2 regions of the Bradyrhizobium sp. 482_C4_N1_8 genome follow, and region 2 is predicted to be linked to the other one. Evidence: predicted binding sites of a transcription regulator. Region 2 holds the regulator's gene; the other holds the start of a gene.
The links. The regulator LexA, encoded in region 2, represses DNA repair genes until DNA is damaged. The targets are predictions, from matches to a motif close to TGTTCNNNNTGTGTTCNG.
Positions count from the first base shown of each region.

Region 1: a site for LexA is predicted at 4,108-4,125, ahead of recA (recombinase RecA). Genes of this name have one in related genera too.

Region 1 is NZ_CP197231.1:3,294,572-3,309,551, reverse strand. It holds gene gcvP (aminomethyl-transferring glycine dehydrogenase) at 1-1,685, shown strand, start outside; gene AB7Z56_RS15375 (hypothetical protein) at 1,894-2,832, opposite strand; gene recA (recombinase RecA) at 2,927-4,015, opposite strand; gene AB7Z56_RS15365 (hypothetical protein) at 4,647-4,820, opposite strand; gene AB7Z56_RS15360 (hypothetical protein) at 5,113-5,310, shown strand; gene AB7Z56_RS15355 (DUF6894 family protein) at 6,964-7,206, shown strand; gene AB7Z56_RS15350 (hypothetical protein) at 7,752-7,958, shown strand; gene AB7Z56_RS15345 (glycosyltransferase family 2 protein) at 8,826-9,839, shown strand; gene AB7Z56_RS15340 (DUF6894 family protein) at 11,028-11,264, shown strand; gene AB7Z56_RS15335 (hypothetical protein) at 11,511-11,702, shown strand; gene AB7Z56_RS15330 (hypothetical protein) at 11,951-12,118, shown strand; gene AB7Z56_RS15325 (DUF2798 domain-containing protein) at 12,973-13,212, opposite strand; gene AB7Z56_RS15320 (hypothetical protein) at 13,306-13,557, opposite strand; gene AB7Z56_RS15315 (hypothetical protein) at 14,002-14,190, shown strand; gene AB7Z56_RS15310 (DUF6894 family protein) at 14,338-14,577, shown strand; gene AB7Z56_RS15305 (hypothetical protein) at 14,581-14,835, opposite strand; gene AB7Z56_RS15300 (hypothetical protein) at 14,939-14,980, opposite strand, start outside.
Region 2 is NZ_CP197231.1:4,309,242-4,324,221, forward strand. It holds gene AB7Z56_RS20590 (GFA family protein) at 1-172, opposite strand, end outside; gene gltA (citrate synthase) at 343-1,647, opposite strand; gene gltX (glutamate--tRNA ligase) at 1,793-3,232, opposite strand; gene AB7Z56_RS20605 (glutamine--tRNA ligase/YqeY domain fusion protein) at 3,376-5,052, shown strand; gene AB7Z56_RS20610 (YybH family protein) at 5,066-5,452, shown strand; gene AB7Z56_RS20615 (DUF2171 domain-containing protein) at 5,579-5,812, shown strand; gene AB7Z56_RS20620 (ComEC/Rec2 family competence protein) at 5,908-8,202, shown strand; gene AB7Z56_RS20625 (GAF domain-containing protein) at 8,212-9,153, opposite strand; gene AB7Z56_RS20630 (hypothetical protein) at 9,378-9,812, opposite strand; gene AB7Z56_RS20635 (hypothetical protein) at 10,059-10,391, shown strand; gene lexA (transcriptional repressor LexA) at 10,413-11,114, opposite strand; gene AB7Z56_RS20645 (molybdopterin molybdotransferase MoeA) at 11,291-12,502, opposite strand; gene AB7Z56_RS20650 (hypothetical protein) at 12,734-12,886, opposite strand; gene AB7Z56_RS20655 (HAD family hydrolase) at 13,084-13,710, opposite strand; gene AB7Z56_RS20660 (alpha-hydroxy acid oxidase) at 13,724-14,857, opposite strand.

The sequences.
Region 1 (14,980 bases), 1.0 Mb from region 2:
CCGGTGCCAAGCGCGCCGAGATCGTCGCGCGCGCGGCTGCCGAGAAGATCAACCTGAGCGTCGGTGAGACGGCGTTGCGCATCGCGCTCGACGAGACCACAACGCCGGCAACCGTCGAAGCGGTCTGGCGCGCATTCGGCGGCACGCTCACCTATGCCGAGATCGACGCCACCACGCGCGAGGCGCTGCCGGAGTCGCTCAAGCGCACCACCGCCTTCCTCACCCATCCCGTGTTCCACGCGCATCGCTCGGAAACCGAGATGCTGCGCTACATGCGCAAGCTCAGCGATCGCGACCTCGCGCTCGACCGCGCCATGATCCCGCTCGGCTCCTGCACGATGAAGCTGAACGCGACGACCGAGATGATGCCGCTGACCTGGCCGGAGTTCGGGTCCCTGCATCCGTTCGCGCCGCGCGAGCAGGCCAAGGGCTATCACGCGCTGTTCGCGCGGCTGGAAAAATGGCTGTGCGATATCACCGGCTATGACGCGATCTCGCTGCAGCCGAATTCCGGCGCACAGGGCGAATATGCCGGGCTGCTCGCGATCCGCGGCTATCATGCCGCGCGCGGCGAGACGCACCGAAAAATCTGCCTGATCCCCTCCTCCGCCCACGGCACCAACCCGGCCTCGGCCGCGATGGTCGGCATGGACGTGGTGGTGGTCGCTTGCGAGAAGAACGGCGACGTCGACGTCAATGATCTCCGCGCCAAGGCCGAAAAGCACTCGAAAGATCTCGCCGCGGTGATGATCACCTATCCCTCGACGCATGGCGTGTTCGAGGAGCACATCCGCGAGATCTGCGACATCGTCCACGACCATGGCGGCCAGGTGTATCTGGACGGCGCCAACCTCAACGCGCAGGTCGGCCTGTCCCGGCCCGGCGATTACGGCGCCGACGTCAGCCATCTCAACCTGCACAAGACCTTCTGCATCCCGCATGGCGGCGGCGGCCCCGGCATGGGCCCGATCGGCGTGAAGGCGCATCTCGCGCCGTTCCTGCCCGGTCATCCGGCGACGCAAGCCGAAGCACCGGTCGGCCCGGTCTCGGCCGCGCCGTTCGGCTCGGCGTCGATCCTCACCATCTCCTACATCTACATTCTGATGATGGGCGGCGACGGCTTGAAGCGCGCCACCGAGATCGCGATCCTCAACGCCAACTACATTGCCGCGCGCCTCGATGCGCACTTCCCGGTGCTCTACAAGAACGCGAAGGGCCGCGTCGCACATGAGTGCATCGTCGATCCCCGTCCGCTGAAGACGACGAGCGGCGTCACCGTCGACGACATCGCAAAACGCCTGATCGACTACGGCTTCCATGCCCCGACCATGAGTTTTCCGGTGCCGGGCACGCTGATGATCGAGCCGACCGAGTCGGAATCCAAGGCTGAGCTGGATCGCTTCTGCGACGCCATGATCGCGATCCGGAAAGAAATCGCCGAGGTCGAGGCCGGCCGCTTCAAGATCGAGGCCTCGCCTTTGCGTCACGCCCCGCACACCGTGCACGACATCGCGGACGACGATTGGAATCGCGCCTACACCCGCGCCGAAGGCTGCTTCCCCGACGGCGTCTCGCGCACCGACAAATACTGGTGCCCGGTCGGCCGCGTCGACAACGTCTACGGCGACCGCAACCTGGTGTGCTCGTGCCCGCCGGTCAGCGACTACGCGGAAGCGGCGGAGTAAGGGATCGTAGCTTCGTAGGGTGGGCAAAGCGACTTGTCCGCCGTAGCTCGAAGAGCGAAGGCGGAAGCGTGCCCACCACCTTTGTGCGCGTTGGAATAGGATGGGCACGGCGCTTGCTCGCCTTTGCCCACCCTACGGCCCCGAACGCATATCTAGGGTGCAACGAGCGAATGGTTCTGTCGGTTCCACCGCCAAAGCCGTTCGTTGGTCAGAAGCGTACCACCCCACCAGCGCCGAATCGGGTTTTGACGGCGAAATCCTCCCGGCCTTCAAGGACCGCTTCCCCAAATTCGGTGAGCGATAGCCGGCTTCGGCGAAAGGCGGCGTTGCGGCCTCGCGCATCGTGCGGGGCCAGCGTCGCGAGTTTCGGATCGAGACCCGTGATCACCGGCATTGGGCCGGACCCAAGCCCTTCGAGCAGCGGGCCCAATTCCCATTGATCGAACACGCGCGTTTGCAGCGGACCGTCTGGTTGAAACAGCTCCTTGGTACGGTTGTGCCCCCGCGCAATCAGGTCGAGAAGCCGCGCTTCCGTCGTACCTAGTCCGGTGATTGGTGATGGCAATTCTGCCAGCAATTGTTCCATCGCAGGCTTCAGGAAGGGCAGCCTGGGGAAATCCCTGCCGAGCAATCCGAAACAGAGCTCCGGCGTTGGCGCCCGGTAGGCTTCCCAGGCCATGTTGGCGATCTCGAAGTCGCAGTCCGCGACCTCCAATTCCCGCACCATACGATCGCGAAGCTCTGTGCCGTCCGCTCCGCGCAGATCGAAATTGACACGTCGCAATCTCAGACGATCGGTGATCGATGGATGGGACCGCAAATAATCGAGGATCCAGATCAGTTGCAACTGACTATTGGGCTCAGGGTCGAACCACAGCTCGATGAGATCGACGCCATAGGTCTCGCAAAACCAAATCAGGCCTGTCTCTTTGTGCGCGAGACCGGTCTGAGGCAACCGGCCAACAAGATCGGACCAACGCACCTCCGGATCGCCTCTGACATAGCCTCCCGTCAGGTATTGCTCGAGGTGATGCGAGGTAGGCAGTGGCCCCGAAACGAAGCGAAAGATGAACGGCACGACCATGTCGGCGCGATCCGCATGGGCAAGACCGACGCCGGACGAACTGGTCAGGATCACGCGTTTCATCGCGAACGCCCCACAAAACGAAACGGGCACTGACGACGTCGGCAACTCAACGTCCTCAGCGCCCGCTCCTCGCGAAAGTTCTTCGCGTTAGGCCTTACTCGTCCGCCGGCTCCTCGCCGTCGGCGTCACGCTCCGGTGCACCGGCGAGAATCTGCTCGGCGATCAGGCCGGAGTTCTGGCGGATCGAGGTCTCGATCTTGGCGGTGATGTCGGGGTTGGCTTTCAAAAACGCTTTCGAGTTCTCGCGGCCCTGGCCGAGGCGCTGGCTGTCATAGGAGAACCAGGCGCCGGACTTTTCGACGATGCCGGCCTTGACGCCGAGATCGAGGATCTCGCCCATCTTGGAGACGCCCTCGCCGTACATGATGTCGAATTCGACCTGCTTGAAGGGCGGCGCCAGCTTGTTCTTCACCACCTTGACGCGCGTCGTGTTGCCAACCACTTCGTCCCGCTCCTTGATCGCGCCGATGCGGCGGATGTCGAGACGGACGGAGGCATAGAATTTCAGCGCGTTGCCGCCGGTCGTGGTTTCCGGCGAGCCGTACATCACACCGATCTTCATGCGGATCTGGTTGATGAAGATCACCATGGTGTTGGATTTGTTGATGGAGGCCGTCAGCTTGCGCAGCGCCTGGCTCATCAGACGGGCCTGGAGACCCGGCAGCGCGTCGCCCATCTCGCCCTCGAGCTCGGCCTTCGGCACCAGAGCCGCGACCGAATCGACCACCAGCACGTCTACCGCACCCGAGCGCACCAGCGTGTCGCAGATTTCCAGCGCCTGCTCGCCCGTGTCCGGCTGCGAAATCAGGAGCTCGTCGATGTTGACGCCCAGCTTGCGCGCATAGACCGGGTCGAGCGCGTGCTCGGCGTCGATGAAGGCGCAGATTCCGCCCTTCTTCTGCGCTTCCGCCACCGTGTGCAGCGCCAGCGTGGTCTTGCCCGAGGATTCCGGCCCGTAGATTTCCACGACGCGCCCCTTCGGCAGACCACCGATCCCGAGCGCAATGTCGAGCCCGAGGGAACCCGAGGACACCGCCTCGACATCCATCGACCGGTCGTTCTTGCCGAGCTTCATCACCGAGCCCTTGCCGAACTGGCGCTCGATCTGGGAGAGCGCGGCGGCCAGAGCTTTACTCTTGTCCATGGAAGATCCTTCGACGATACGCAGGGCAGTGTTGGACATTGGGTCGTGCTCCTTATGGCGAGGATTCGCTAGAGGGACAAACGATTGGCGGGGCGGGCCGGCGATAAAAGTAATGTACCCTATTTGTTCCAAGTTCGCAATATGTTCTTTCGCGGATTTTGGTACTGGCCTGTTTCCGGCGACATTGGCCTGGTTTGAAATGACACGTGGCCTGTTTTGTTCTGGGCCAACCATAAGGTGTATTCACGGGCGGAACACGCCGTCATATATTACCGAAATTTCCCGGTTCTGGCACAATCTGCATAGACGCTCGTTCCGATTGAGCGCAGGGTTCCCTCTCAATCGGGGGGTGACACCATGACCGAGCGACTTATTCAGACAGGTATTGTCACCGTAGGCACCGTGAACGCTGGCCTAATCGTCTGGCTGATCCTGATGATTTGAGGCCGCCTCAGTTGGCGGCCTCTTTTCCATCCAGCTTCTCATCGATGTAGGCCCGCGCTCCCTTTGAGGCCGCTCTAGTGGGAGCCATTCCTGCGAAGCGATCTCCTTGCCCGATCCTGGGATAAACAATCCATTCCCATTTTTCTTCGGTGAGTGGCCGGCCATAAAGCCGCCGTCCGGTGCGGTCCTATAGTGGCCCTACTTCGCATCTGCGAGTGGCCGGCATCTAACCGGCGGGTTTTTCTTTGTCCTCGTGCGGCTGCTCGCCACGGTTTTCGGCAGTCTGCTCCGGATCCCCGGGCTTCTTCCCGGCCATGTTCCCAGGATTGAAATGGTACTTGCCGTCCGGATTCTCGCCGGGCTGCTTCTCATTTGGATTTTTATTGTTGTCGTCGGCCATAAGGCTGTTCCTTTAGAGGGAGGAACAACATGCAACAGGGCGGGCAATCCCTTAGTTCCTACCAGTGGCCTACTTTGCAATCCCGAGTGGCCTATTTCGGCAGTACCCGGATGCTGGCCTGGTTTCCGAGCGCGGTGGCCTAGTTTGATTTTCGCGGTGGCCCGATTTGGATTTGAAGAACGGACCGCAAACGAATGTGTTCCGCTAAGCGAACATGAGGTGTAGAGTTCCGTAGAACTTCTGTGTCCCTTGAAAGTTTTAAGCAGAGCGAACTTTGTGACAGGAGGAAGTCATGAAGCGCTTCCGATTCAAACCGGATAGAGTGCTTGGAGAGCGGCTCATCAAGGAAGCCAGACTAGCGCGAGAAAAGGCAGAACAATTGCAGGCGGCCCCAGAGCAAGAGGCTCTTTTGAAGAAGGCCCACGAATCCGATGTCGCCGCCCGCATTGAGGAATGGTTGAAATCATCCGGCTTGCAGCCGCCGAAGTAAGCCCGTCGCGTTGACTCCGCTGGTTCTCGAAACAGCGGGCCAGCGGGCCATGCAAGATCATCTGGTTCAACTTGAGAAGCTGCGGAAGGACGCGGCGGAGTGCGCTCTCATCCGCGACCGACGCCGCTAAGCGCGAACTATTCGACCGCCTCGCAAGTCATCTCACAGTCCTGGCCGACCAAGTTGAAATGGCGATGCTCGAACGGAAGACCGGTTAAGGCCGCCTCAGTTGGCGGCTTCTTTGCCAGCTTCCCGGCGAAGCTTTCGCAAAAGGATTTCGATGTAGCCTTCCAAGTCAGCCACGCTGTCAGCCGACAATCCCTCCGGGAAAAACGCGCAAGCTCGCCATTCATAGAACCACGGAAAAGAAGTGCCCTAATCCGCCTCTGCGCGTGTGAAACGATCTCGTCTCCTGCCCGTATCTATTGGCCTGGGGGATTTCAATGCCCAGTTCGACGCAGCGCCGCCACGCATCCATTTGAGCTTGGTCGCGTTGTGCCGTTGAACCTTCTCGTCATCCATTCGGACTGATCAATATCCGGGATTTTGCTAATCCCTCTCGGGGCTGGAACGCCGCCGCCTGCGCTTCATTTCAAGCGGGCGGCGTTTTCATTTCATTTGTGGCCTGATCTCCACTGAGCGGCGCCGACAGTTTCACACGACTGTCATGGCACGTTCCTAGCATTGTCATGCGACGGGGGTCCGGCGCGCGGCTCTCCGTCCAACCTCGGCCTAGACCACCAGATGGGCGGAGAGCTCGCCGACCTCCTGAACCATGGCGGCACGCCCGGGTTGGTTCGGCATGTATCGCATCCGGTATTTTTGCACCTTCCTCGCCGTGACCGGAATCGGCTTCGTATTTCCGGTCACGCAAACCCGCTTTGTAGGCGGATGAAGCAAGGCCGCCTCAGTAGGCGGCCTGACGGGAACGACTCTCGAACCAAGGGATTGAGATTCCGGTCTGTGGCGCGACACTCTCGCGCCATCCACCCGGAACGGTCCATCGTACAATGCGCGCGTTGGCGATGGGCCGGGTCTCGTGAGGCCGCCTCGGTTGGCGGCCTCTTTCGTTTCGTGAAGTCTTCCTTCCGCCAAGGAAGCCCCTCCGTACCGACTGGTTGATCCCGATAGATCATCTTGAAGATGCTGGCCGCCGGATCCATGCCGCGCCCGTTCTTTCTGCTTTGGCGACACGCCCAGCTCAATAACATGGCGCTTAGTTGCGGCGGAGCGTGCTGTCCGCATTTGAGCCGTTGTGTCCCAAGTTGAATTCGTCAGTGTCCTAATTCGTAAAAGTTCCGAATGGCGGGACAAATTGAGGACTCGCTAATCCCCTGATCCGAGCGCACACTTTCACCATCACCGCCCGGATCGTGGCTACCATCGGTGACGAGAACGCTCCATCACAGCGCTCCCGCCCCCTCGAACAGGGAGCAGCGCCTTGCAAAGACGGCAACGCATCAGACAATCCGTATCTCTTCAGGACAGGCTGCGGGTCTTCGCTGACGATATCCGCACCCGGGCGGCAGAGCTTTCGCCAGGCGTTCTGAAGGATGATATGCTGAGGAAAGCCCGTCAGGCTGACACTGCATGTCACCTCGAAGAGTGGGTCAATTCCTCGGGTTTGCAGGCACCGAAGTAAGCTGAGCATCAATGGCTCAGTATTTTTTCGACCTCAGGTCGGATGGCATCTTCTCGCAGGACAAAGATGGCGTCGAACTGCTGGACGCCGAGGCGGCACACGATATGGCGCTCGGCGCACTTGTCGATGCCGCCCGCGATGCGGTCATGGAAGGTTCGACGGGCCAGCATTTCGCGGTGGAAGTTCGTAACAGAACTGGCCGTGTTCTCGAAGTCACGGCCATTTTCAATTCCAGGATTTTCAGCAAGCAATGATAACGCCGCCTCAGTGGCGGCCTCTTTCACTTGAAGACGTCGTCTTCGCAATCAGCCGAAAGCTCGCGTCAAAGGCCGGTAATCTGGCTAGACAGGCGAATAGTCCTTCGGCAATCCCGTAACAAGTACTGCCCCCACGACGTTCTTTCTTCGAGACAATACTGATTCTCAGAAGTTCGCGGTAGGTGGTGGCCCGATCCCCGCTGCGGCGTCCCGCAACGTGACATAAAACCTTGGCACAGGTTGTGCACACTCATCATCACCGGGGTTTTGCATCCACCTCTCCGGGGCTGGAAAGCCGCCGCCCGCGCGACATTTAAGCGGGCGGCGTTTTTATTGATGTCGCAATCTGACAGCCCCGCTGTCCTAATTAGGACAGCACCCGGATTTGGTGCTGGCTTGTTTCCGAGCGCGGTGGCCTAGTTTGAAATTCACCGTGGCTTGATTTGAAAAGTTCACTTTGGAACTGAAGGTGGCCCGTCTGCATATTAAGTTCGCTGGAACTCAAACCCTGCGGTTAGGACCCGTAAAGACGAGGTTGTGTCATGAAGCAGCGCCGTCGTTTCACGCAAACCGTGTCACTGGAAGAACGACTTGCCGAAGAAGCGAAACGCCTCCGCGAACAAGCCAAAACCCTGCCTCACGGTGCTCAACGAGAGGACCGCCTTCGCAAAGCCAGACAGGCTGAGACCGGCTCGCACATGAGCGAGTGGCTGAGATCGCCGGGGCTTCAACCGCCCAAGCCAGCCTAGAAGCAGACGCGCCTGAGGTATCGCGTTGCCGGCACAGATCCGGATTCTGTCCCGGCGTGGTCATTCGCGTTGGCGGCATCAACGCTTGAGGATGAAGGTTTTCCCAATTCCTGCGGCTGGCCCGATGAACCTTGGCACGGGACGTGCCGACAAAACGATATCGGGATTTTACAATTTCCCTCCCGGGGCTGGAAAGCCGCCGTCCGCGCTTCATTTAAGCGGACGGCGTTCTTGCTTCTGAAGCCCAACAAGCAACCTGTCCTGACTTGATGTTCCGAGTGTCCCAATTGGGACAGCACCCGGGTTTGGGCGTGGTCTGTTTCCGACCTCACTGTCCGATTTTGAAACGAGCCGTGGCCGGATTTGAAGTCGTTCAATTGTCGCGAGGTGAGACAGCACGTCGCGGCAGGACGCAGTCACCCTCCACCTGTCACCGAGCGGCCCTTGACAATCTACCGGTGATTGAAAACGCCATCACGCTCGCGCCTCGCTTCCCTCTTGGAAAGAAGCAACGCGGCAGAGCTTCGCGAAATCCTCCAAGAGCTCCGCAAGAAACTGAACCAACGCCGCCTCGATTGGCCGCCCCCGTCTTGATCCGTCACCGCGTTGGCGCGGCTGCTGCGGCGACAGAAACCGAGGGGAACCAGAACACTCTTTCACCAAGGCGGACAAGCGGCCGCTTCGAAACGTCGCGGCCTGCGGGAACAAAGTTCATGCGAATGGACGATGACCGCATCGAGATCGTCTCCCTAGCATTCACGCGCCTCGTTCGCTCGGTTCGATTCAAGATGCTCTGCGAACAGGCTCAAACCGAAGAAGGGTCTGCCACTTCCAGCCACGACCGCTTCGATCAACGAGGTACGATGAATGGATCAATTGTACGCCGAGCGGTTCGATAGCTCCCAGAGTTCGGAACACCGCCCATTCATTTCGGTGGCAATACCCACCTTCCGCCGACCGGAGATGGTGAGCCGCGCGATTGAAAGCGTGCTGCAGCAGGAGCACGCCGACTGGGAAATGGTGATCAGCGACGACGAAGGTCCGGAAGGCGCGACTTGGAGCATCCTGTCCGAGCACGCGCGGAGCGACCCGCGCATTCGCGTTATCGAGAACCACCGCGGCCGCGGCCAGGTTGAGAATACCAACAACGCGATGCGCGCATGTCGCGGCGACTGGATCAAAGTGCTGCACGACGACGACTGGCTCACGCCAGGATCGCTTGCGACTTTTGCGGAATTGGCGAGGACGTACCCCGCCGCTGCGTTCATGACCTCCACATCTCATCTCGTTCAGGACAGCGGCATAAGGTACCGGCGAGGACGCCAAGTTTATCTGTATTCGGGCCAGCAGTGCCTGGCGGATCTCTATCTGGCGGGCAAGACCCGATTGCTTGGGATTGTCCCGTCGACCCTGCTGATCAACGGCAAGGTCATCCGGGCCGGTTGCCTGATGCGAAACTACAAGTCGATCAGTTGGGGCGTGGACCAACTGTTCTTTCTCGATCTCGCCTGCCAGGGCGACATGGTGGCGATCGACGACGGTCTTGTGTTCTACGACACGACCAACCACGCGAGCATCACGGCATTGGGATCGTTCCCTCAGATCGACCAGGAGACCATCGAACTCAAGCACCTCGCCTGGAGCCTTCTGGAGGATAAGCGCGGACTTCCCGATCCTGAAACGATGGTGCGTGCATTGCGGGTTGCCCGGCTGCGCACACGGATCCGTCAGCAGCCCCTGAGCGCAACGATCCGCGATGCGCTTCAAATCTTGCGCCCCTCGGTTTTGAAGGCGGCCAACCTGGCGATCCGAGCCTGGGCGCGCGCACCGGGTGCGATTGCAACCTTACCGGGGATCGCTCATTGCACGGATTTCCTGTGAGCTCATTCGGCAGTCCCGGTGTCAGAGTTGCCACAGGTGCGTTTGAGACACCGAGATAGGTGACCGAAAATCAGTCCCTCCCAAAGCCGCTCCCGTCTCCCCATCCGGAGCGCACCGAGGAAGCCGGACGGGAGTATGCCGCGGCCCATCGGTCGCGGGAATTTTTGGCAATGCGGCGGACTTGACTGCCGCGCGCCCGCATAGACATCGGGCGCAGCTGTTTCGATGATCGCCAGGCCCTTGCGCTCTCGGTCGGACATCATCCAACCGATGCCCCCCATCCGAATGAAAAAATCTGCCCTGCGAGGGTGCCGGTCAGGCAATACGCACGTCTCCGTGGTCTGCCAATCCAAGACGATAAGGAAACCGTACCGGCCCTCGATATGCATTTGCGCATGCGAATGCGGGGCAGGAAAATTTGGCAATTATGTGCTGAAACGAACAGAGGCGCGGTGAGGGTCGACTAAACTCGGATTCGCTTGGTCTTTGCCAAGGGCCAAGCATCCCCAAGCGGCCCCGGCCTTCACCCCTATCAAGCCCCACCGGCCGGGGCCGTCTTCAGGGACGAGCCTGTTTCCTGGCGTGGTGGCCTTTGATTTCGGGAGTGACGCGATTTGTGGCGCAGAACACAACCTGACGACGAATAGCTGTGGTAGGATGCGAGGCATTGCAACGCCAAGGGTCGTCAGCGCCCCGCGTGGGAACCGTATTAGGGTTGAGCTGTTGACCTGTTTCATAGATGGGCTCAATTATGATCGACGCTGCTAAATGCGAGGAACTCGCAAATCATTACAAGGTCCTCTCTCAATCGTCCGGGGTTTCGGCGGACAGGGCCTTCCTGTTGAAGAACATCGCCCGGAGCCTCACTGGCGTGGCTAGCCAATTGGACAGGCTTGCCGCCCTGACGAGAGACGAAGCAAGGGTCACGCCGCCACAGATGTAGGCGGACGCAAGGCGGATCGAGACCGTCCGTAAAGACAGCTATGATTGACCTGGTTCAACGGCGCTCGGCGTCCAGGTCTACGATTGCCCAACCTGCAAGCGGCGGTCCTGGCATTCTCGCCGGCCAACGGGACGCCAACCACGCCCGGGGATTGGGACAGTACCCGGATTCCAGCCGCCGAAATAATTAGGAACGGTCCTCCCAAGGCGGGGTTGGCGGCGATACTCTCTCTGAGAGGCGGCGCCATGGTCCGGTACTTTTTCGATATCCGAGACGACACCGGCCTCTATGCCGACGATGAGGGACTGGAGTTTCGAACCCAGCGCGAAGCAGAGATCGAGGCGACGCAGACATTGAGCGGCCTTGCGCGCGACCTGGCGGGACACGAGGATCGAACAGACGTTGCGATCGAAGTCCGCACCGACGCCGGGCGGGTGTTCCAAGCCGCCCTCATCTTCGAGCCGCCGACAACGAAGCAATAGGCCACCACGGCTCGCCACATTGGGCGTGCACGTCGCGACGGACCGAGGCCGCCTGATCGGTCCATTCCGCGGAGCGCTCGCCCCGCCTCATCTGCGATCTACCTCACTTTGCCCCATCTCGGTCCGCCGCGAGGACGGCGGTTCGTCGTCATGCCTCCGATCGAACTTGAATTGAAAGCTACATTGTGTAACGCTAATATAAGTAGCGTTACTCTGCGTACCGTTCGAACAACCTCAGGAGGCACGATGAAGGCAATCCTCAAGATCGCTCTGGCGCTGTCTGTCCTCGCCGGCTCGGTGCCGGCGCAAGCCCAGATATCGAATGCCGCGACAGCATCGGGCGCCCCGAAGGTCGGCGCAAAGGTGACGAGGAAGTCTCAGTTGCACGACGGCTGCCACAGCCGGCACGCCCAGATGATTGGCAAGCCCTGCCGCTAGAAGCCCTGCCGCTAGCGGGCAAGCGATTCAAAGATCAAGTGATTCAAAGATGATGAGAGGCCGCCTCGGTTGGCGGCCTTTTTTGATTTTTGCCGATCCTCCGCATTCGTCACCCTTCGACTGAAGATGACGCGCATCAAAGACGCAGCCGACGCGCGCCGTCATAATTCCGCAATCCTGCGGCATCGAACCTTTTTGCGGTGTCCGGCTTTCTTCGGGATGCGATCGCAACGATGGGGACCAGGAACATGACGGAAGACGCGCACCCCAATGCTGTCAGGCGCACTCACCTCCTGGCGGCGGCGCACGAGGAGATGGTGAAGTTCGAGCGGAAGGAAAACGAGTTTCGCAAGAGGGACCGCGAAGAGCGCGCCGCCGAACTCCGCCTTCCCCTGGGTGAGATCAAGGTCCACTGAGCCTGCCGACGGGCTTCCGATCTGACCAAGGCTGCGCCGCGATGGGCGGCTAGCCGTCGTACCGGCCGTCGGGAATGCACGTCGCAGAATTGGGCCGGCCAGAGCCAGGGTGCGCCCCGGAGCCGTTGCGCAGCATTTAAGGTATCCAAATACCACAGCTAAGTCATTGATCGCACAACGAAATCGCCCGACCCCCTACTGTGCATGGGGTTGTTTTCCATGTTTTGAAAGGGCGCGGCGGCGTCCTGGGTGCCCACCCAGGATCGAAGCGCCTGCTTTAGCCCGGTCCGGCCTTGGCTTGCCGTCCGCCGGTACGCCTTACAGCAGCGCCAGCAGCACGAGGCCGATCACCAGCACGACGAAGCCAGCCGCCGTCGCGGCGGCGAATGACCGCTCTACGTTATCCATGATGCCACCCCGCTGCCGGCGCACCACGTTTCCCCCATGGCGTCGCCGACGATGCGAAATCTCGCCGAGGGGTGTGGCTCCAGTGGTGCGATCGGGTGGCCAAATTGGGACGCGTGCGGGGCCAGTCTGCGGCCTCCCGACGCGGATTTCGGTGCCGCCGTCAGGCACCCGTAAGCCTGGTCTCCTAGTCTGGCTGTGCCCGGTGGACCAACACCGGGCCTCCATACACAGTCGAGGACCCCGCTCTGCCCCGAGCGGGGTTTTCTGTTTGCGGGCGCGGAGGCGCGGCAGGTTGAAAGCCGATCTGCCGGCCCTGTCAGGCTGTCGTAAGCTCAACCGGCTAGGGTCGTGGGGCTACGGTGTTGCAGCCCAGCACCTCAGCCTCCAATAACCTTTCACCCGCTTGGCTCTCCCCAAGCGGGTTTTTTTCATGCTTGCCGGCCGCCTCACCGAGCCCTCTCCTCTCGCGTCAGCCGCAGCGAGAAGGCGCGGATCGTAGGCGCAGCGAGCAGCACGATCGGCAGCATCGCGGCCCACGCGATCAGCCACGACACCATCCAGTGCGCGAGGAAGACCGTCGCGCCAGAAGCGGGAAAGCTGGCGATGCCCGCCGCGATCAGCGAGGTCAGGCCGGACTGGATGACACCGAAGACGAAATGAGAGTAGCGGCGGGGAATGCCGAGCATGACGCGCCCATGTTGTTTGCCGTCATGAGGCCAAGCAAGGCATATGCCGCAGCACGCATGGAGTGGACTTCGACGTACACCGCCGGCGCTGGATCAGTGCCGCGAATCGGACAGCGGCGCGCGCCGCCTCGCTTCAGTGCAATCGGGCCGCGACGATAGTCCTTCGAAACGCCAGAACGTGACGACGCTGGTCTCGCCGCACTCTTCGCAGACGAGCTTCTCGTCACCGAGCATGAAACGCGCGCGCTTGAAGCTCGATGAGGACGCGGGATGCCGGCAATGGGGACAGGTCAGCGAGAAATTCCGTGCACCCCAGCGCAGCACAAGATGTCTCAGCCAGCTCACACCTTCCCCTTCGTGACATCGCGTTCGAACCGTCGTTCACAAGCAGAGCATAGATACATGACACGCAAAAGTGGAAATGTATCGACCGCACCTGTTCGCTTCGAATGGCGGCAGCAACGCGCCGCTTTGGGTTCCACAAGATGCGGGATGGAATCCGGACCGCGCTTCGCAGCGATGTGTCAAATGCGCGGATCTCGCGTTCCGTGGTTCTCCGACCACGAACAGAGTTCCTCGGCGTGGCACGGCAAGACCGCGTGAATTGCCAGGCTTGCCCGGATTCCGTGCACGGTTTTCGGAACCTAATTTCGTTTGTTTCGGACCGCGCGCGGTTCCAAAGATTACCGTGAACTATCCAAGGCTTACCGCCAAATTTCGCTTGTCGCAGGAATAGGGCGACGCCCAACATGTTCACGGTGAATGGAGGGTGAATCGTGGAGATGACCCATGAATCACAGGGGCGTTGAGTTCACCATTGCCAAGACGGCGCTTCCCGGAGTCTGGCAGTGGCAGTTCCGCATCGGTGACGAGATCAGGACGGGCAAGACCGAGACGAAGATCAATCTGCTGGCGATCCGGCGCGTGCAGCTGCGCATCGATCGGGAGCTGAAGGCGATCGGGCGCAAGACCGCATGAATAAACCACCCGAGCCGGATGCCGGAGCCACGCGCGCCTGCGAGGTGACGTCCGTAGCGGCCCGGAATTGATCTGTCCCTGGTTTGGGACTGCACTGCGCGCGCCCATGGCCCGGGAGGCGGGACCATCATGTGACCGGTGCCAGCCATGCCGCTCTACTTCTTTCGAATTCGGAACGGCCGCTATTCCGGCTGCGCGGACCAGGCGACGGAATTTGCCGATCGCGATGCGGCCTGGAAGATGATGACCAGCATCTGCGCCGACATGGCCGCCGGCCTCGCGCGCAAGCTCAACGAAAACTCCGAATGGCACATGGAGCTGCTGGACGAGGCCAAGGAGCCCGTGTTCCGGATCCGCATCATCGCCGAATCCTTCGAGGAGACTTGACGTCTAGTCGGCGCTGGGCAGCCGCCGCATGGTGAATTCGATCTCGCCGCCCGGCAGTTCGCGCCAAGTCTCGACCGCGCTCATATAGCCGGCCTTGGGGTAGCGGGTGAAGAAAGCCTCCGCCCTCGCCCGCGCCGCCGGGCGCGGCAGAGTGAAAGTCTCACGCAAGAAGCCGTCGCCGCCGCGCTCGCCCGGCTTGCCGCCCATCTTGCGCCGGCGCGCCATCCGCTCGGCGAGATCCCGCGGACGATCGGCCATGCCGTTCCTCCTCAACGCAATACGCTCTCGGAGATGTAGGAAGCAGGCCGTCCGAAGAGGAGTCCCGGCCGGAGGCATCAGCCGCCTCCGATCGGGGACAAGGTCAATTGGCGGTCGTGCCGGACTTCTTCTTGGGCGCGCTGGT
Region 2 (14,980 bases):
GCAAGTCTTCGCCCTTGGTCCAGCGGAAGCGGTCGCGCGGCACGTTGGTGACGGTGGAGAAGGCCGATCCATGCGTCTTGCGGCAGGTCTGGCAATGGCAGTGCATGATGGTGCCCGGGGTCGCGTCGACCTCGTAGGCAACGCCTCCGCAGAGGCAGCTTCCGGTCAGCATCGGGTTCTCCATATCGTAGGGTGGGCAAAGCGCAGCGTGCCCACCGTTTCTGGCTCGGTCGCGGAGAGGTGGTGGGCACGCCGCGCTTTGCCCATCCTACAAATGTCGCCCGCAAACAAAAACGGCGCCATCACAGGATGGCGCCGTTTCCAAAAGCCCTCAGGCCGATCTTACTTCCGATCCTTGATCGCGACGTAGTCACGGCGGGTGACGCCCGTGTAGAGCTGGCGCGGACGGCCGATCTTCTGCTGCGGGTCCTCGATCATCTCGCTCCACTGGCTGATCCAGCCGACGGTGCGGGCGACCGCGAACAGCACGGTGAACATCGAGACCGGGAAGCCCATCGCCTTCAGCGTGATGCCCGAATAGAAGTCGACGTTCGGGTAGAGCTTGCGGTCGATGAAGTACTGGTCGCTGAGCGCGATCTTCTCGAGCTCGAGCGCCACCTTCAGCATCGGATCGTCGCCATGGCCGGTCTCCTTGAGAACGGCATGACACATCTTCTGCATGATCTTGGCGCGCGGATCGTAGTTCTTGTAGACGCGGTGGCCGAAGCCCATCAGGCGGACTTCGCTGTTCTTGTCCTTCACCTTGGCGATGAATTCCGGAATCTTGTCGACCGAGCCGATCTCGGCGAGCATCGCGAGCGCGGCTTCGTTGGCGCCGCCATGCGCCGGGCCCCAGAGGCAGGCGATGCCGGCGGCGATGCAGGCGAACGGGTTGGCGCCGGAGGAGCCGGCGATGCGCACCGTCGAGGTCGAGGCGTTCTGCTCGTGGTCGGCGTGCAGGATGAAGATCTTGTCCAGCGCGTCAGCCAGCACCGGGTTGATCTTGTACTCCTCGCACGGCACGGCGAAGCACATGTGCAGGAAGTTCTCGGCGAACTTCAGCGAGTTCTTCGGATACACGAAGGGCTGGCCGATCGTGTATTTGTAGGCCATCGCCGCCAGCGTCGGGATCTTGGCGATCATGCGCATCGACGCGATCATGCGCTGCTTCGGATCGTTGATGTCGGTGGAGTCGTGGTAGAACGCGGCGAGCGCGCCGACGGAGGCCACCATCACCGCCATCGGATGGGCGTCGCGGCGGAAGCCCTGGAAGAAGCGGGCCATCTGCTCGTGCACCATCGTGTGATGGATCACGCGGTCGTCGAAATCCTTCTTCTGCGCGGCTGTCGGCAGGTTCCCGTAGAGCAGGAGATAGCAGGTCTCGAGGAAGTCGCCGTTCTCGGCGAGCTGCTCGATCGGATAGCCGCGGTATTCCAGCACGCCGGCGTCACCGTCGATATAGGTGATCTTGGACTCGCAGCTTGCGGTCGAGGTGAAGCCGGGATCGTAGGTGAACAGCCCGGACTGGGCGTAGAGCTTGCCGATATCGACGACATCAGGCCCGACGCTGCCGCTGTGGATCGGGAGATCGTAGTTCTTGTTTCCGACCGTCAGCGTGGCGGTCTTATTGCTTGCTTTTGCGTCCATCAGAGGTCCCCGATGTGTGGTGAAACGGGCCGGACCCGGAAGGCCCCAATGACTTGGTGGGGCAGGCCGGATATTCCAGAAGGTACGGGTGAGATGGGTATATTATTGCTGTGTGCGCTGCAAGATCGCCGCACGCATGGTCGACTTACGTCGTAGCCTGGTCCTTGGCCTGGTCCTTAAGCCGGCCCAGGCTTTCCTGGCGTCCCAGCACGTCCAAAACCTCAAATATACCAGGCGATGTCGACCGTCCCGTCAGCGCCGCCCGCAGCGGCTGGGCGACGGCGCCGAGCTTGAGACTATTTTCCTCGGCAAAAGCGCGCAGCGCGGCCTCCGCATTCGCCGCACTCCACGTCTCGACTTTCTCCAGCGCGGAATGAAGCTGGCCGATCAGCTTGCGGTTCTCGGGCGTCAGCAGCGCTGCCGCCTTGGCATCGAGCTCCAGCGGCCGGTCGGCGAAGATGAAATAGGCGCTGTCGATCAGCTCGATCAGCGTCTTGGCGCGCTCCTTCAGGGCCGGCATGGCCTTGAGAAGCTGCGCCCGCGTCGTGTCGTTTAACTTGGCCTTAAGCTCGTTGCGGCTGGGCACGACGTGGTCGAGCACGTCCTCGAACATCTTCACGAGTGATTGATCGTCGGCGTGGCGGATGTAGTGGCCGTTGAGGTTTTCGAGCTTGGCGAAATCGAAGCGGGCGGCGGCGCGGCCGACGCTGGCGAGGTCGAACGCGGCGATCATCTCCTCGGTCGAAAAGATCTCCTGGTCGCCATGGCTCCAGCCGAGACGGACGAGGTAATTGCGGAGCGCGGCCGGGAGGTACCCCATGGCGCGGTAGGCATCGACGCCCAGCGCGCCGTGGCGCTTCGACAGTTTTGAGCCGTCCGGGCCGTGGATCAGGGGGATGTGGGACATGCTCGGCAGCGTCCAGCCCATGGCGTCGTAGATCTGCTTCTGGCGGGCGGCGTTAATCAGATGGTCGTCGCCGCGGATGACATGGGTGACGCCCATGTCGTGGTCGTCGACCACCACAGCGAGCATGTAGGTCGGATTGCCATCGCCGCGCAGCAGGACGAGGTCGTCGAGGTTCTCGTTCTGCCAGACCACGCGGCCCTGGACCTGGTCCTCGATCACGGTCTCGCCGGTCTGCGGTGCGCGCAGGCGGATGGTGGGCTTGACGTCGGACGGAGCGGTCGCCGGATCACGGTCGCGCCATAGGCCGTCATAGAGGCGGGTGCGGCCCTCGCTGCGCGCCTTCTCGCGCATGGCGGTGAGCTCCTCGGCGGTCGCGTAGCAGCGATAGGCCTTGCCGTCGGCGAGCAGCTGCTCGGCGACCTCGCGGTGACGCGCGGCGCGGCTGAACTGGTAGATGACGTCGCCATCCCAGCCGAGCTCCAGCCATTTGAGGCCGTCGAGGATGGCGCCGATCGCAGCCTCGGTGGAGCGCTCCCGGTCGGTGTCCTCGATCCGGAGCAGCATCTTGCCGCCGTGCTTCTTCGCATAGAGCCAGTTGAACAGCGCCGTGCGGGCGCCTCCGATATGGAGGAAGCCGGTCGGCGAGGGAGCAAAGCGGGTGACGACGGAATCGGTCATTCTTGGCAGGGCCTATGCATTGGAGGCGGTGGTATATAACAGGACCGGAGCATAACTAAAGCCCGGCAGCGGACCGCTAAGCTCTTGGCTCAGCCAAGCGAATTTGGCAGAAGGGCCGCTGATTTCCCTACAGGATTTTCGTAATGACAGAACCGGTGGCGACTGAGGTTGGGCGCGATTTCATTCGTGACATCATCCAGGCCGACCTCGATCAGGGCAAATACCAGGAGATCGTGACCCGGTTCCCGCCGGAGCCGAACGGCTACCTGCATATCGGCCACGCCAAGTCGATCGCACTCAATTTTGGCATCGCCCAGGAGTTTCCGGGCCGCTGCCACCTGCGCTTCGACGACACCAACCCGGTCAAGGAAGAGCAGGAATACATCGATTCCATCCAGGCCGACGTGCACTGGCTCGGCTTCGATTGGGGCAAGAACCTGTTCTTCGCCTCGGATTATTTCGACCGTCTGTACGAATGGGCGGAGAAGCTGATCCGCGACGGGCTCGCCTATGTCGACGACCAGACCCAGGAGGAGATTCGCCTGGCGCGCGGCACGCTGACCGAGCCCGGCAAGAACTCGCCGTTCCGCGACCGCAGCGTGGACGAGAATCTCGACCTGTTCCGCCGCATGAAGGCCGGTGAATTCCCGAACGGCGCGCGCGTGCTGCGGGCCAAGATCGACATGTCCGCGGGCAACATCAACCTGCGCGACCCCGTGCTGTACCGCATCCTGCATGCGCATCATCCGCGCACCGGCACAAAGTGGTCGATTTATCCGAGCTACGATTATGCGCACGGCCAGTCGGACGCGATCGAGGGCATCACGCACTCGATCTGCACGCTGGAGTTCGAGGACCATCGGCCGCTCTACGACTGGTTCATCGAAAAGCTGCCGGTGCCGTCCAAGCCGCACCAGTACGAAATGGCGCGGCTCAACCTGACCTACACGCTGCTGTCCAAGCGCGTGCTGACCCAGCTCGTCCGCGACGGCCATGTCGCCGGATGGGACGATCCGCGCATGCCGACTGTAGCGGGGATGCGCCGCCGCGGCGTGCCGCCGGCGGCCTTGCGCGAATTCGTCAAGCGCATCGGCGTTGCCAAGGCCAACAGCGTCGTCGACGTCGGTATGCTGGAGTTCTGCATCCGCGAGGAGCTGAACCGCACGTCGCAGCGGCGCATGGGCGTGCTGCGGCCGCTCAAGGTGGTCATCGAGAACTATCCGGAAGGGCAGACCGAAGAGCTCGAGGCGATCAACCATCCCGACGATCCCTCGGCCGGCACGCGCAAGATCACGTTCGGCCGCGAGCTCTATATCGAGCAGGACGACTTCATGGAGAACCCGCCCAAGAAGTTCTTCCGCCTGTCGCCCGGCAACGAGGTGCGGCTGCGCTACGCCTATTTCGTCAAGTGCACCGGCGTGATCAAGAACGACGCGGGCGAAGTGGTGGAGCTGCGCTGCACCTACGATCCCGCGACCAAGGGCGGCAACGCGCCCGACGGCCGCAAGGTCAAGGCGACCATGCACTGGCTGCCGGCGGCGAATTCGGTGCCGGCGGAGATCCGCATCTACAACCAGTTGTTCGCCAACCCGAGCCCGGACGCCTCGAACTTCGCGGCCGATCTCAATCCGCAGTCGCTGGAGATCCTCTCCAACGCGCGGATCGAGGCATCGGTTGCGGGAAGCAATTCGACCGAGCCGATGCAGTTCGAGCGTCAGGGCTATTTCGTGCGCGACAAGGACTCGACGCCGGGCAAGCCGGTGTTTTCGCGCACCATCGGCCTGCGCGACACGTTCGCGAAGGAAGTCGCCAAGGGCTGAGGGGATTGGGCCTATGAGCAGTGAAGCCGACGCCATCGTTTCCGCCATCATCGCGAAATGGTGCGCCGGCTTCGCGACGCTAGATGCGACCGCGCTGTCGTCGCTCTATGCGAAGAACGCGTTCTTCTTCGGCTCGAATCCAAGACTCTATCGGGGCAGGGACGGCGTCGCCGACTACTTCAACGGCCTGCCGCGCTGGCGCCAGCCGAGCGCCGTGTTTTCCGAGGTGCGCGCCACGCAAACCAGCCCGGACCTGATCAACATGGCCGCGATCGTGTCGTTTGACCTCGCCGGCGAGAGGGAGGAGTTCTCGGTCAAGATGAGCTGGGTCATCCTCTGCGAGGACGGCGACTGGAAGATCGTCAATCACCACGCCTCGTCGCGCGCGCCGTTGATCTAGCAGTCGCGCTACTCCGCCTCTTTCTCTTTCGTCATTCCGGGCTCGCGCCAAGTGGCGCGCCCCGGAATGGCGATAGCAACGAACTCTGCTCCCGCGCGTTGGGGTGGGTCCAACAAGGAACCCACCATGCAGAACATCGCAGAGCATATGGAAGTCATCGGCGCCGATGGCGTCCACATCGGCACGGTCGACAAGGTCGAGGGCCATCGCATCAAGCTGACCAAGAAGGACAGCGGCGAGGGCAGCCACAAGGGCCACCATCACTTCATCGACAAGGGCCTCGTTGCCGGTGTCGAGGGCAACAAGGTTCGGCTCTCGGCCAAGGCGGACGTCGCCGTGACGATGGAAGAGGAAAAGTAGGGGGCCGTTCGCTCCGTTCCTGATCCGTACCGCTATTCGCGCAGCCGCACGTTCCGGTAGCCTCCTGGCCTGTCGCGTATCGTAAGGTGCAGGGAATGGCGGAGCCGGGCCGGCCAGTTCGGTCCCAGGGGATCGCGGGGACTTGGATTGCGGGGACTTGGCCCGTCGGCCGAGCTGCATCCGCGGGCGGCCTCGCGCCGGCTGGGTTCGACCTCTGGACGTCGCTGGCCGGGACCCTGAGCGAATGGGCGCGCGCCGAGGCCGGCGCCGGGCGGTTGTTGCCATGGGTGCCGGTCGCGTTCGGCGGCGGCATCGCTCTCTACTTTGCCGCCGATCATGAACCGGTGCTGTGGGTCGTTGCCGCGACGGCCATCGCGCTCATGCTTGGCGCCGTGCTGTTGCGGCGGAGCCGGTTGTTTGCGCCGGCGATCATGATCGCGGCGGTCGCGGCCGGCTTTGCCACGGCGACCTGGAAGACGGCGCGGATCGCGCACACGGTGCTGGCAAAGCCGCTTTATTCCGTCTCGCTGTCGGGCTTCGTCGAGACCCGCGACATCCGCGAGCGCACCGACCGCTTCGTGCTGCGCGTCACCGCGATGGAGGCGCAGCGCAGCGACGTCAAGCTCGAGCGCGTGCGCCTCTCCGTGCGCAAGGGGACTGCGCCCGAGGTCGGCAGCTTCGTGCAGTTGAAGGCGCGGCTGTTGCCGCCGTTGTCGCCGGTGCGCCCCGGCAGCTATGACTTTTCGCGCGACATGTTCTTCCAGGGCATCGGCGCCTCCGGCTTCGTGATGGGCACGATTGCGGCATCGGTGCCGCCGGATGCCGGCGGCTTGCGGCTGCGTTATGCCGCCTTCATGCAGGGTCTGCGCGATGCGATCGACGCGCGCATCCGCGCCACGCTCGAGGGCGACAACCGGGCGATTGCGACCGCGCTGCTCACGGGCCGGCGCGACGCGATTACCACGCCCGTCAACGACGCCATGTTCATCTCGGGGCTCGGACATGTGCTCTCGATTTCCGGCTATCACATGGCGGTCGTCGCCGGCGTGGTCTTCTTCGCGGTGCGCGCGCTGCTGGCGTTGATTCCTGGAATGGCGGCCGGCTTTGCCATCAAGAAATGGTCGGCGGCCGCCGCGCTGGTCGCAGCCGCGTTCTATCTGCTGCTGTCGGGTGCGGAGGTCGCCACACAACGCTCGTTCTTCATGACGGCGGTGGTGTTGATCGCGGTCATGGTCGATCGCCGTGCCATCACCTTCCGCACGCTGGCTGTGGCCGCGCTGATCGTGCTCGCGGTCGCGCCGGAGGCGCTGGTGCATCCGAGTTTTCAAATGTCCTTCGCCGCGACGCTCGGACTGGTGGCACTGGTGCAGATCGGCATGCCGAACCTGTTTGCGTCGCCCGATCATTCCGCGACCGCGCGGATTGCAATGTGGGGCGGGCGCGAGATCGCGATGCTATTCCTGGCCTCGCTGATCGCGGGGCTCGCGACCACGCCCTATGCCGCCTTCCATTTTCACCGCGTGACGCCGTTCGGCGTGCTTGCCAACCTCGGGGCGATGCCGGTGGTCTCGGCCCTGGTGATGCCCGCGGGCCTGTTGGGCTTGATTGCAGCGCCGTTCGGACTCGATGGTCCGTTCTGGTGGCTGATGGGGATCGGCATCGACTGGATGGTTGCGGTGTCGCGCTGGGTGGCCGCTTTGCCGGGCGCGGTCGGCCGCATCTCGGCTTTTGGCATAGCACCGCTGATCGCGGCAAGCTTGGGAATCATCGTGATGGGCTTGTTGCGCACGCCGTTGCGCTGGGCCGGCGCGGTGGTGTTGTTGGCCGCGATCCTCTGGGGACTGTGCGCGCGGCAGCCCGATGTCCTGATCGCCGGTGACGGCCAGAGCGTCGCGATGCGGGGCAGGGATGGGCACCTGCATCTGATCAGGTCGAGCAAGGACAGTTTTCTTCTGAAGGAATGGCTCGCCGCCGACGCCGATCCGCGCGATGCCGGCAGTGCCTCACTGGCCGCCGGCGTGTCGTGCGACGAAGCCGGCTGCGTGACGCCGCTCGCCGACGGGCGCCTGGTCGCGCTGGCCTTGCGCATCGATTCATTGGCTGACGATTGCAGCCGGGCCGCGCTGGTGGTGACGGCGCGGCCGGCGCCGCCGGATTGCGCGGCCATGGTTGTCGACCGTCAGCGTCTCGCAAGGCAGGGCGCGCTGGCACTGACGCGAAGCGGCGACGGCTTTGCGGTTCAGGCGGCGAAGACGAGGGGGACAGACCGTCCGTGGTCGCCGGCGGCGGCCGGCGAGGCGGATTTCAGCGCGAGCCTTGCGCCGCAGGCGGCGGCTCCCCGCAACCGCGACGCGACGCCATCGGAAGCGGACCTGCAGGCTGAGGATTGAGCGGACGGGTTACAGATACCAGGCCAGCACGGCGTCGAGCCTGGCATTGCCGATCACCGGCAGGACGACCATCTGGCTCAGTCCAGAGGCGCTGGCCTGCGAGGCCGCGACCGAGCCGTCACGCGCGAGATCGTCGTTGAGCGCGGGCATGCCGGTGGCCCAGGCCCCGCCGATGCTGCCTTCGCCTTTGGCGATGGATTTCGTCGCATAGAGCGCGGCGAGGTCGGTCTGCGCGCTGCAATCGCCGGTGCGGAAGACCAGCGCCGAACGGGCCTCGTCCGGGACCCAGATCTCGAAGCGTCGCGCAATCGGGGTCGCCTGCGCGGAGAGAAATGTCAGCACCCAGGTTTGATCGGTGCCGGTCCGGTAGGGAACGCCGACGCCGAGATTGATTCCGACCTTGGCGGCGTCCTCCCAGCGCAGAAAACTCCTGGCATCGTGCAGGTCCTTGATGATCAGCGGCAGGCCGGCTTTCCAGATGCGGCCGGGCAGGCCGAAGCCACGCGGAAATCTGGTGTGGCGGGAGTTGAATTCGAACATGTCGGCGGTGCCGTAATAGCCGTCGACGAGCCCCATCTCGTGGGAGGTTTCGGCATCGTTGTGCCAGAGCTCGATCGCGCCGACATGGGCCTCGTCGTCGCCGCAGAACAGCACCATGACAGCTTGCAGGAATTCGCCTGAAAACACCGGCACCGCCACGCCGCAGGTCAGCCCGGCGGCGATGGCCTGATCGGTCCGCTTGAAATAGGAATCGGTGAATCTGGTGAGGATCACGGGGTGGCCGCTGGCCCAGGCCTTGCCGGGAAGTCCCTCGTCATATCCGAAGTGCAGATCCTCGCTCACGTCCCTAAACGCGGACAACCCTTCGCCGTAGAGGCCGCCGCCGAATTCCAGCCGCATGCGCGTGCGGTCAGGCACCCAGAGTTCAACGACGCGAATGAAGGTCTTCATCGAACGTGCCCGCCGTCTCAAGCCGCACCAAGCATCGGCCATTTGGCTGCGGAACGGACGTTTAAAATTCAGGCAGGACAGCGCAAACTTCGTGCGGTGGGAGGCACAACGGCTTGGTCCGCCCGATGGCGTTTCGCGGGGCACGAGCAACACCATCTCGCCGGCCTCGGCCGGCGATGGCGATTTTCAATCCTGGCCCGACCTGCCGGCCGGGAATGGCGATGTCAGCCGATCGGCAGGCGGGTGCTGGTTGGCCGGCTGTCGGTGATGGTCTGCGGCTTGTGCTCGCGCTCGCCGAGCGGCTGGGTCACCGGTAGCTGCAGCACGGTCGCACGCTGGCCTTCGACCAGCTGCGTCACCAGCACGGATTTGCCGTCGGGGAATTCGATCGCATCATGATGGCGATCGGGAATGTGCGGATCGATCTTGCCGAACTTGCCGACGCGCGAATTGACGGTGCGCGTCCAGATCCAGCGATTGTCGTAGCGGACGTTGTCGGCGAAGGCGAGCTCCGTTCCCGGGAGCAGGCAGACCGCGACGGTCGGATCGGCCGCGGAGGCAAAGCCGCGCGTCGAGGTGCCGCGGAAGGTTGTCGTGACGATCGTCTCGCCGACTTCGGCGGGACGCGACGCGACGGCATGCAGGCTGTAGTCACACATCGGGTGCTCCTCATGCAGGGATAGCGACCCACGTCTCTTAATCGAGGCGCAGGCCTCTATCAGAGTGGAAATACCAAACGTTCTGCCGGGTTGTAGGCAAATCTACGGCTCGCCGCCGCAGGCCGCAATCACATTAACTTTCCCGAATCCACCAGGAACAAAGCCCGCCCCTTTGCATTCCGCAGGCGCGTGTCAGCGCCCCGCAGGCGCCGACCAGCCGGAATATTGCCAGCCCGGCCGCGACGGTTGGTCGACGGCGTCGAGGGCCTTGCGGACTTGCTCGCTTACGGCGGTATCCTTGCGGGCATGGGGCCGCGATTGCGCGGCCAAGGCTTGCGCGGCCGATGCTGCGATCAGCGCCACAGCAACTGTGCTCAGAACGATCTGGCGCATGACTTCTCCTCGAACCTGAAGGCCGCGAAGCAGGGCTGCTTCGTGTGGCGTGCCGAGGATGTACCGCTGGAGGAGGGGCCGGATAATCTGCGCGAAACCAGAAAGACTATCCAGCGGAAGCGGACAATCGTCCGCTCCAATCCCGGATCGGCGATGCCGATCGAAAGCGCGCGGGGCGCGAAATGACCGATACCGGCACGTTCGGTATCAATACTTCCGGTACAGTCCGATCAGCTTGCCCTGGATCTTCACCCGGTTGGGCGGCAGAATGCGGACCTCATAGGCCGCATTGGCGGGCTCGAGCGCGATCGAGGCGCCGCGGCGGCGGAAGCGCTTGAGCGTCGCCTCCTCGTCGTCGATCAGCGCCACCACGATATCGCCGGTATCGGCGCTCTCGTTGCGCTGGATCAGCGCCATGTCGCCGTCGAGAATGCCGGCCTCGACCATGGAATCGCCGCGCACTTCGAGCGCGTAATGTTCGCCCGAGCCGAGCATGTCAGGCGGTACGCTGATGGTGTGGCTGCGGGTCTGCAAGGCCTCGATCGGCGTACCGGCCGCGATGCGGCCCATCACGGGGACCGCGACGGGGCGCTCGCCCTCGTCCGGCGGCGGGCTCGAAGTCGTGCGGACCTTGCCGAGATTGCCTTCGATGACGCTCGGCGTGAAGCCGCGGCGGCTGCCGGCGGCGGCCTGAAGCTCGGGCAGCTTGATCACCTCGATGGCGCGGGCCCGGTTGGGCAGGCGCCGGATGAAGCCGCGCTCCTCGAGCGCGGTGATCAGGCGATGGATGCCCGATTTCGAGCGCAGGTCGAGCGCGTCCTTCATCTCATCGAAGGAGGGCGGCACGCCGCTTTCCTTCAGTCGTTCGCTGATGAACCGCAGGAGCTCGTATTGTTTGCGCGTTAACATCTCGACCAAAATCCCCCGGTTGATGTCGTTCGATTCCGAGACGCTGAATTCAGCAGTAAGCCGCTACATTCTCGAAACAAATCATGAACGGACACTATATGTTCGATACATGTTCCGCAACTGCTTAATTTACCGTGAACGCGACAAAGTTCGCGGAACGCACGCGAACGAAGCGCTCAGACGGGCAGCCGCAAGACCTCGCAAGGCGTGCCGGCTTCGGCCTTCGACGCGAATGGCGCGCGCACGAGAAGTGCCTGTGCCGCAGCGAGATTCGCAAGCAGCGAGGAATCCTGGTGATTGACCGGAAGGGCGACGAGCGTGCCGTCGTCGCGCAGCTCGAGGCGTGCGCGCAGGTAATCCTCGCGCTGGTCATTGGCGCCGACATCGCGGCCGAGCACCGCGCGTTCGCGGCGGTGATGAATCATCGAACGGCCCGAAAGCGCGCGAATCAACGGCACCATGAACAGGAAGCCGCAAACGTAGGATGACACGGGATTGCCGGGCAGGCCGATCACGCGCATCGCGCCGAGCCGCCCGTTCATCATCGGCTTGCCCGGCCGCATCGCGATCTTCCAGAACGCCATCGAGATACCTTCGTCCCTCAGCGCCTGCTGGACCAGATCGTGGTCCCCGACCGACGCGCCGCCGGTCGTGATCAGGATGTCGGCGCCGCTCTCCCGCGCGCGGCCGATGCCGGCCGTGGTGGCCTCCAGCGTATCGGCGGCAACGCCGAGGTCGATGGTATCGGCGCCCTCGCTGCGGGCGAGCGCGTGCAGGGCGTAGCCGTTGGAATAGACGATCTGGCCGTGGCCCGGCGTCGTACCCGGCATCACCAGCTCGTCGCCGGTCGCGAGGATCGCGACCTTCGGGCGTCGCCGGACTGGCAGTTGCGGGTAATTCATGCCGGCGGCGAGCGCGAGGTCGCGCTCGGTGAGCCGGGCCCCTTTGCGCAGCAGCACGTCGCCTTCCGAGAAGTCGACGCCGGCGGGGCGGATGTGCCGCCCCGTTACGGCAGCTTCCTTGATCGTTATGCGCTTGCCGTCCGCGATCGTGTCCTCCTGGATCACGACCGCATCAGCGCCATCGGGAACGACACCGCCGGTGAAGATACGCACGGCCTCGCCGGCGCCGACCGATCCCGCAAACGGGCGGCCCGCCGCGACCTCGCCAATCAGGGTGAGCTGGGAGTCGATCTTCGCCGCATCGACCGCGCGCACCGCATAGCCGTCCATTGCCGACATCGCCTGCGGCGGCTGCGTGCGCCGCGCGGCGACGTCGCGCGCGAGCACGCGGTGGAAGGCTGCGTCGAGCGCGATCATCTCTTCAGGCAGCGGCTCTGCGCCCGCCAGCACCGCAGCGAGCGCGTCGGAAACCGGCATCAGGGCCACGGGTGAAAACTCCTGCTGGGCCCGTTCGGGCAAATCGGCGGCGAGAGTTCTAGCCGAGTGCAGGCGCAGAGGCAAAACAGTGGCCGCGCAGGATGATTTATCCTGCGTCATCCGCTCTGCGATGAAGGGTGAGCATCAAGTCCGCCGCGGCATGATCCAGAAGGCGAGACAGACCGGTACGAGGATGGCCATGGCGAGGACGAGAAGGACGAGAGCCACGGCCAGCATCGGTCAACTCCCCGGCGGCTTGTACGGACTGACGTCCGGCGCTGCGGGGCCCTGATCCTTGTCAGGCAGCGGGTCGGCCTGGGATTTCAGGTCGGCGGCCTTGCTGATCAGTTTTGCGGAGAGGTCAGAATCCGAGGTGGTTCTGGCGAATTTCATCAGCAGAGAGGCTTGCTTGGTAAGGTAGGTTTTGCCCAACACGACGATAAGCCCGATGTAGAATTCACAACGGACTCATGAGTCCCGAGAGGGGCAATCGTTCCGGGAACTCCGTATAAAAATGCACAAAGGGTTTTGGTTCCTCGCCCCCAGGCAAAATAGTTCCACTCGCGGCCCGTCGGCTTGCCGGCCAGAGGTCAGATTCCGAGCGCCTTGAGGGCATTCCCGACGTCGCGGGGCGAGGTCACGTGGACCGCGGTCAGGCCGCGCGACCGCGCTCCTTCGATGTTCTCGGCAAGATCGTCGAAGAACACGATACGGTTCGCCGGCACGCCGATCGCGGCCACGACATGGTCGAAGGCCTCCACATCCGGTTTGCGCAGGCCGATGCTGGACGACAGATACAGCTCGCGGAAATGGCCGAGCAGGCCGGCATATTCCTTCGAGAAGTGGTCCACATGCGGCCGGTTGGTGTTGGAGAAGGCGTAGAGCGGCAACTGCTTCGCCGCACGCGGCAGCAGCTCGGCGATGTCGGGCATCTCGCCGGCGAAGATCGCGTTCCAGCCCTCCAGGAACTGCGCGTCCGAAATGCCGATCCCGAGCGAGGCGCGCAGCGAGTCAAAATAGGCCTCGTCGCTGATCTTGCCGACCTCGTGCAGCCGGTAGGCTTCGCTGTCCCGCACGTAGCGCGCGACGATGGCGTCCGGCTTGCAGCCGGCATGTCCCGCCCAGCAGGCGATCGCCTTGGAGAAATCGATGTCGAGCACGACGCGCCCGAGATCGAACAGCAGCGCGTCCGCGCTGCCGGGAGAGAGCGAGCTCATTGCATCCTTTCACTCAATATCGATAGGGGTCATGGTCGAACAGCGGGAACGCGCTGAACACGCTCGGCGCATTCGTTGCAGTCGCCTGGTGCAGGCAGGACTTGTCGACCTCGGCGAATGAGGTGGCGCCCAAGAGGCCGAGGCAGCGCAGCACCTCGTCCTCGAGCAGCTCCAGCATTCGCCTCACGCCGGCCTCGCCGGCCGCCGCCAATGCCCAGCATTGCAGCCGGCCGATGCCGACCATGTCCGCGCCCGCCGCGATCGCCTTGACGATGTCGGTGCCGCGGCAGAAGCCGCCGTCGACCATGATCTTGGCGCGTCCCTTCACGGCGTCGACGATCTCGGGCAGCACATGCATGGCGCCGCGGCCGTGATCGAGCTGGCGGCCGCCATGGTTGGAGACGTAGATCCACTCGACGCCGTGATCGACCGCGATCCGGGCGTCCTCGGCGGTGGCGATGCCCTTCAGGATGAGCGGGATCTTGAACTTGTCCTTGATCATCTTCACGGTCCGCCACTCCAGGCCCTTCTGGTAATCACCGCCGGTGGCGCGCAGGCGGCTCTCGCGAACATAGCGCTTGGCAATGTCACGTTCGCGACGGCTGTAATGGGCCGTGTCAACGGTCAGGCAGAAGGCGGCGTAGGCGTTCTTCTCGCTCCGGCTGACGACATCGGCGACGAAATCGTCGTCGCCGCGCACATAGAGTTGATAGAGCCGCAGCGCATCAGGGGCGGCCTCGGCGGTCTTCTCCAGGCCGGGCTCGGACACCGAGCTCAGCATGTGCGCCGCGCCGAAGGTGCCGCAGGCGCGGGCGACGCTCGCCGCGCCATCCGGATCGAAGATCTCCAGTGCGCCGACAGGGGCCAGCACCACCGGCAGCCGCATCCGGCGCCCGAACAGCTCGACCGAGCCGTCGACCTCGCGGACGTCGCGCAGCACGCGCGGCCGGAAGGCGATCTCGTCCAGCGCCATGCGGTTGCGGCGCATCGTGGTCTCGGTCTCGGCGGCGCCGACGATATAGTCCCAGGCGTTCTGGTTGAGGTTGGCGCGCGCCTTACGGATGAATTCGTGCAGGTTCTGGAATGGCTCGGCGCTGGCGCCGAGTTCGACGTTCCTTTCCGGCCGGATGCGGGGCGCGTCATTCATTGTTGTCCTCCCGAGAATTTGAAGCGTTATTGTCATCGCGTATCGTGTCCGGCCCTCCAAAACCATCCTAAAATCGCATAGCTGCGAGGCGTGGGCCGGCCGGGTCGATTCCCGCCTTGCGCG